One region of the Streptomyces sp. NBC_00400 genome, then DNA from elsewhere that is predicted to be linked to it. Evidence: riboswitches for the same ligand, from Rfam matches in the RefSeq annotation. Region 1 holds a riboswitch; the other holds the start of a gene.

Region 1 (3,395 bases):
GCTACGACATCTATCGCCGGTCCCGGGTGAAGGAACGTGCCACACTCGCCGAGTTCCAGCTTGAGGTGGGGCACCTGGAAGCGGCTTGTGCGACATGGAATGAAGCGCTGGACGAATATCCCCTGGTGCAAAGCGGGAGGGTCGACCGGCGCATGGGGAAAATGGTCCAACTGATCCGCCCCCACCTCAAGACCCCCGCCGCCCGGGAACTCCACGAACGTGCCCGGCTCGTCACTCCGGCCTCGCTCCTCGCATAGGAGGACGGCACACGAGGGAAGCCCGTATCCGGCCCTCGTCTCATCCCTCCAGCACACCGCGCAGCTGGTCCAGCCCCCAGTCCAGGTCCTCCTTGCTGATCACCAGCGGCGGGGCGAGCCGGAGGGTGGCGCCATGGGTGTCCTTGGCCAGCACCCCGCGCGCCATCAGCCGTTCGGAGACCTCCCGTCCGGTGCCGCGCGACGGGTTGATGTCCACTCCGGCCCACAGTCCGCGGCCACGCACCGCGTCCACCGCGCCGCCGCCCACCAGCAACCCCAGCTCGCTGTGCAGATGCTCGCCGAGCTCCGTGGCCCGCTGCTGGAACTCACCGGTCCGCAGCATGGCCAGGACCTCCAGCGCCACCGCGCAGGCGAGCGGGTTCCCGCCGAACGTCGAGCCGTGCTCGCCGGGTGCGAACACGCCCAGCACCTCACGGGAGGACACCACCGCCGACACCGGCACCACACCGCCGCCCAGCGCCTTGCCCAGCACATACATGTCGGGGACCACGCCCTCGTGCTCACAGGCGAAGGTCCGGCCGGTGCGGCCCAGCCCCGACTGGATCTCATCGGCGATGAACAGCACGTTCCGGCTGCGGGTCAGCTCCCGTACGCCCGCCAGATAGCCCGGCGGCGGGACCAGTACCCCCGCCTCGCCCTGGATCGGCTCCAGCAGCACCGCGACCGTGTGGTCGTCGAGGGCGGCCTCCATCGCGGCCAGGTCGCCGTACGGGACGATCTCGAAGCCGGGGGTGTACGGGCCGAAGCCGGCGCGTGCCTCGGGGTCGGTGGAGAAGGAGACGAGGGTGGTCGTCCGGCCGTGGAAGTTGTGGTCCGCGACGATGATCTTCGCCCGGCCGTCCGGGACGCCCTTGACCTGGTAGCCCCACTTACGGGCCGTCTTCACCGCCGTCTCGACCGCCTCGGCGCCGGTGTTCATCGGGAGCACCAGCTCCATCCCGCACAGCGCGGCCAGCTGCGTACAGAAGTCGCCGAACCGGTCGTGATGGAAGGCGCGGGAGGTGAGCGTGACCCGTTCCAGCTGGGCCTTGGCCGCGTCGAGCAGCCGGCGGTTGCCGTGCCCGAAGTTCAGCGCGGAGTACCCGGCGAGCATGTCCAGGTAGCGCCGGCCCGCCACATCCGTCACCCAGGCGCCCTCGGCGGTGGCCACGACGACGGGCAGCGGATGGTAGTTGTGCGCGCTGTGGGCCTCGGCGGCGGCGATGCTGCGTTCCGTGGATGTCACCGGTGACTCCGTTCGGTAGAACCGTGCGGGGCGCGGGCGCTGCCGCGTCCCCTTCCATTGTTGCGCCGGCCAGGAGCGACGGGCCCGTGAAGATTCGCCGGTCAGGGGCCTCGGGGTATGCCTTGGGGAATCCCCTGGGGGACACTCCGGGGGACCCCTGGGGATTCCCTGAGGGATGCCCCAGGGGGCTTAGACTCTGGGTGCGCACCGCGACTGGCGTACGGGGAAACAACCTCGAGGAAGCGGTGTGCGGCCACCATCACGAGGTGCCGCCCCGCCTGGGCACCCCGGGACCACGACCGGATCACCGATCGACCGCCCCGGAGGACGCCATGTCGCAGGCCCCCATGTCACAGCCCCGCACCCCGCAGTCCCTCACTCCGCAGTCCCTTCCGCATCCCGCGCTGAGCGCCGCCGACCCCGAACTGGCCGCGCTGGTCGGCGCCGAGGAGCAGCTGCAGGCCGACACGCTGCGGCTGATCCCCAGCGAGAACTACGTCTCCGCCGCCGTCCTGGAAGCCACCGGCACCGTCCTGCAGAACAAGTACAGCGAGGGGTACGCGGGCCGTCGCTACTACGAAGGCCAGCAGAACATCGACCGTGTCGAGACGCTGGCCGTCGAGCGGGCCAAGGCCGTCTTCGGCGTGGAACACGCCAACGTCCAGCCGTACTCCGGCTCGCCCGCCAACCTCGCCGCCTACCTCGCCTTCGCCGAGCCCGGCGACACCGTGCTGGGCATGGCGCTGCCGATGGGCGGCCACCTCACGCACGGCTGGGGAGTGTCGGCCACCGGCACCTGGTTCCGCGGCGTCCAGTACGGCGTACGCCCCGACACCGCGCTCATCGACTTCGACGAGGTGCGCGACCTCGCCCGCAAGGAACGCCCGAAGATCATCTTCTGTGGCGGTACCGCCGTCCCGCGCACCATCGACTTCGCCGCGTTCGGGGAGATCGCCCGGGAGGTCGACGCCGTCCTCGTCGCCGATATCGCCCATATCGCCGGCCTGATCGCGGGCGGCGCCCACCCCTCGCCCGTACCGCACGCGGACGTCATCTCCACCACCACCCACAAGACCCTGCGCGGCCCGCGCGGCGCCATGCTGATGTCCCGGGCGAGCCATGCCAAGGCGGTCGACAAGGCCGTCTTCCCCGGTCTGCAGGGCGGTCCGCACAACCACACCACCGCCGCCATCGCGGTCGCCCTGCGCGAGGCGGCCGCCCCGTCCTTCCGTGACTACGCCCGTGCCGTCGTCGCCAATGCCCAGGCGCTCGCCGAGGCGCTGCTGGCCCGCGGCTACGACCTGGTCTCCGGCGGCACCGACAACCACCTGGTGCTCATCGACCTCACCTCGAAGGACGTGCCGGGCAAGGTCGCCGCGAAGGCGCTGGACCGGGCCGGCATCGTCGTCAACTACAACACCGTCCCCTTCGACCCCCGCAAGCCCTTCGACCCCTCCGGCATCCGCATCGGCACCCCGTCCCTCACCTCCCGCGGGCTGGGTACGGACCGAATGCCGCTGGTCGCCGAGTGGATCGACCGCAGCGTCCAGGCCGCGGCGAACGGCGACGAGGAGGCGCTGGCGGTGATCCGTACGGAGGTCGCGGAGCTCATGGCGGCCTACCCGGCGCCGGGGCTCGCGACGGCCTGAGGGCGGGGGCGCGCGAGGGCCCGGGGCCCGCGGTACGGCGGCTCACCGGCTGCCGGTGAATCAGCCGGTGAGCCGGACCGGCAGGACGTGGGTGCTGTTGCCGACGAAGCTCGGGTGCGGCGGCAGCTCCGCGTCCGGGACGGCGAGGTCCAGCGCCGGATAACGGGTGAACAGTGCCTCCAGCGCGACGGTCGCCTCCAGCCGGGCCAGCGGCGCGCCCAGACAGTAGTGCGGCCCGTGGCC
Region 2 (3,395 bases), 4.6 Mb from region 1:
ACCGCGGCCCGTACGTCTGCCGTGGAGGCAAGGGCGTATCTCTCTCGAATATCACCTTATGCAGTGATCTATAGCCGGGAAGCAGTCCAATCCGGGCGAGGAAACGTTGTCGCAGTCATGGAACCGAGGGAGTTGTGGGAGCGCCATGCCGTACTCGCACAGGCGTTTTGCAGCAGCGATGACGAGGTCCGCCATACGCAGGGACTTCTCGACGAGGCCGAGGCCCGCCGCTCGCGGACCCTGGCCGCCTTCGCCGTGACCGTGGGCAGCGACGCGGTGGTGGCGGAGCTGCTCGGCCTGGACGAGCGCGAAGTACGCCTGGCCCGCCGCACGGTGGGCAAGGAGGACGCCCGCGCGGTCGCCAAGAGCCTGCTCGCCCAGACCACGCGCGAGCAGCCCCCCGCCCAGCAGACCGCCACGCCTCCCGCCACGCCTCTCGCGACACCCCCCACGACACAGTCCACGACGCCCCCCGCGCCGCAGCCCGTGGGCCCGGCAACGGCGCCGCCCGCTGCCGCCCCCAACGCACCCCACGCCCCCCAGCCCCACGAGCCGGCCTGGGCGCCGGCTCTGGACGCGGTCCTGATGAGCAGCTGGCACAGCGGAGTTGACCTCACCGCCCTTGCCACCGAACTCGGGCTCGATGTCCGGCTCCTTGTGGCACGCGCACAACAGCTCGCCGCCGAGAGCCGTCCGGTGCAGTCGCCGCCACCGGACCGCACGGGCCGGCACCGCCGGCTGGCCCATCTTCCGCCTGCCCCGCAGCACGAGAGCACTTCTTCGACCTGGCGCGAGCGACCGCAGCAACCCCCGCGCGAGCCCTACGAGCAGGAGCCCTGGAAGCAACAGCCGTACCAGAACTACCGGGACCAGCAGGAGTACCAGGAGTACCGGGTGTACGAGGAGCATCCACAACAGCACCCGCAACACGTACAGCAACACCCGCAACAGCAACAGCTACAACAGCACCAGCAACACTCACTGAACCAGCACCAGCAACACTCACTGAACCAGCACCAGCAACCCTCACCGCATCACCAGCAACACTCACCGCATCAGCAGTATCAACAGGCCTCTCATGCCACCTGGGACGCCAATGCCATCACCGCTGCCCAGCACGACTGGGACGGCATCCTCAGTCAGTGGGAAGCCACCACCTCCCCCACGCCGCCGCTCTCCGCCCCTGGTCAAGGGGGTGTGTGACGGGCCCGCTCTCCCCGGCGCCCGGCGTCAGGGCGTCGATTAAAGTGGGCGCCGAGCCGTGACTGGCGCTTGGGTGGAGTACCACCGGGGAGCGGCTCGGCCACTTCTGGCCGGTGCCGCGCGCCTGGGCGATCCGACACCACGCTCAGGAGCACCGATGACCCCGACCGCCCGCCTCATGGACGGCAGCGCACTGGCCCGCCGTATCGTCGGACAGGCCGCGGAACGCGCGGCGGACCTCACCCGGCAGACCGGCACGTCCCCGTGTCTGGCCACCGTATTGGTGGGCGATGACCCCGCCTCGGTGACGTACGTCCGCATGAAGCGCGCCCGTTGCGAGAAGGCCGGGATCCGCTCCCGGCACGTCGCGCTCCCCGCCGCCACCACGACCGCCGAACTGGTCGACACGATCACCGCACTGTCGAACGACCCCGACGTCCACGGCATCCTGCTCCAGCACCCGGCCGGGCCGCACATCGACGAGCGCGCCGCCTTCGAGGCCATCGCCCCCGAGAAGGACGTCGACGGCGTCACCTGCCGCTCCTTCGCCGCGATGAGCTTCGGCCTGGACGGCTTCGCCTCCTGCACGCCCGGCGGCATCCTCCGCCTCCTGGATCACTACGACGTCGACCTGGCCGGCCGGCATGCCGTCGTGGTCGGGCGCAGTGCGATCCTCGGCAAGCCCGTCGGGATGCTGCTGCTCGCCCGCAACGCCACGGTCACCTATTGCCACTCCCGCACCACCGACCTCGCGTCGATCACCCAGGACGCCGACGTCCTGGTCGCCGCCGTGGGGCGGCCCCGGTTCCTGCGCGGCGAACACCTCAAGCCCGGGGCCGTCGTGATCGACGCCGGCTCGAACCCCGGCAACGTCGGTGATGTGGACTTCGACTCGGCGTGCACCCGCGCCTCCCTGATCACCCCGGTCCCCGGCGGCGTCGGCCCGATGACCATCGCCACCCTGCTCACCCAGACCGTCGATGCCGCTGCTGCCCAGCGGAGCTGACCGATACGCGCCGTTTTCGGCTCTCCCGCCGTGGGGGTTTCTCTTTGTTGCGCCTGGCGGCGGGCCCGTCCGCTGCGCTTTGCCTCCGCCCGTTTTTGGCTTTTCCGCCGTTGCGCCTGCGGCGGGCGGGGTCCGCTGCGCGGGGCGGGTCCGCTGCGCGGGGCTGTCGGGGTGCGGTGACGGGCCTGCGCGGGTGGGTGTCCGGACTGCTTCGCTTTACGTCCGGACACCCACCCGCTCCGGCCCGTCCCCTCCCGTTGGGGGTGGGGGAAGAAGGCCGGTGGGGGTGAACCTGGGTGGTCCGGTGCACCTCGTCGGCACGGGAAAACGGCCACGACCGTGGCCCGCCCCCACCCACATCCACTTCCCCACCCACGGGAGGGGACGGGCCGGAGGGGCCTGGTGTGTGGACGTAAAGCGAAGCAGTCCACACACCAGGCCCCGCAGGCCCGTCACCGCACCCACAGCCCCGCGCAGCGGACCCAGCCCGCCGCTGGGGGTACCTCCCACGCCCTTTAGGCAGTGGGGGAGCAACGGCGGGCGCACCGCGCAGCGGGCGACAAACGGCGAGCAACAACCACGGCGGGAAAGCCGAAAACGTGGGGCGGAGTTCAGGCGGTGAACGCCATTTCGCGACGCAGGCGCATGAAGGGGCGCGGGCGGTTGAGGGCGAGTACCGCGGTGGTGCGCCCGTCGCGTTCGTAACAGGCGAGGAAGCTGCGGTCGTCGGGGGAGCCTTCGAGGATGCGCGGGGTATCGGTGGGCAGCAGGCGGCCGGCGAACTGAAGGCGTACGCCGTACTGGTCGGACCAGAAGTACGGCAGGCTGTGGTGGGTGGCGACGGCGCTGCCGGCCAGCAGGTTCTGTGCGGCGACGGCGGCTTGTTCGGTGGCGCTGGTCCAGTGCTCGGCGCGGACGCCGTTCACCCGGGCGACGTCGCCGACGGCCACGACGGCGGGCAGCGGGGTGACACAGCCCGCGTCGCACAGCACACCGTCGTCGAGCGGCAGGGGGGAGTCCGCGAGCCAGTCGGTGTTGGGGCGCACCCCGATGCCCATGACGACCACCTCGGCGGGGAGCAGCCGGCCGTCGCTCAGCTCGACTGCGGTGACGCGGTTTTCGGTGCCGCCGCTGTGCAGCCGGGCGACACCGGTTCTGGTGAGCAGGGTGACGCCGTGGTCCGCAT

Evidence for each region. Region 1 has a riboswitch for ZMP and ZTP ahead of glyA (serine hydroxymethyltransferase). Riboswitches for the same ligand answer to the same signal wherever they lie in the genome.
Region 2: it holds a riboswitch for ZMP and ZTP, as region 1 does, so the genes downstream of both, OHS81_RS33465 (bifunctional 5,10-methylenetetrahydrofolate dehydrogenase/5,10-methenyltetrahydrofolate cyclohydrolase) here and glyA (serine hydroxymethyltransferase) in region 1, are expected to answer to the same signal.

What each region holds. Positions count from the first base shown of each region.
Region 1 is NZ_CP107940.1:3,040,102-3,043,496, reverse strand. It holds gene OHS81_RS13280 (tetratricopeptide repeat protein) at 1-257, shown strand, start outside; gene rocD (ornithine--oxo-acid transaminase) at 298-1,503, opposite strand; ZMP/ZTP riboswitch at 1,703-1,794, shown strand; gene glyA (serine hydroxymethyltransferase) at 1,851-3,152, shown strand; gene OHS81_RS13265 (cytochrome P450 family protein) at 3,213-3,395, opposite strand, start outside.
Region 2 is NZ_CP107940.1:7,597,161-7,600,555, forward strand. It holds gene OHS81_RS33460 (hypothetical protein) at 118-1,203, shown strand; ZMP/ZTP riboswitch at 1,252-1,340, shown strand; gene OHS81_RS33465 (bifunctional 5,10-methylenetetrahydrofolate dehydrogenase/5,10-methenyltetrahydrofolate cyclohydrolase) at 1,361-2,209, shown strand; gene OHS81_RS33470 (NAD(P)/FAD-dependent oxidoreductase) at 2,821-3,395, opposite strand, start outside.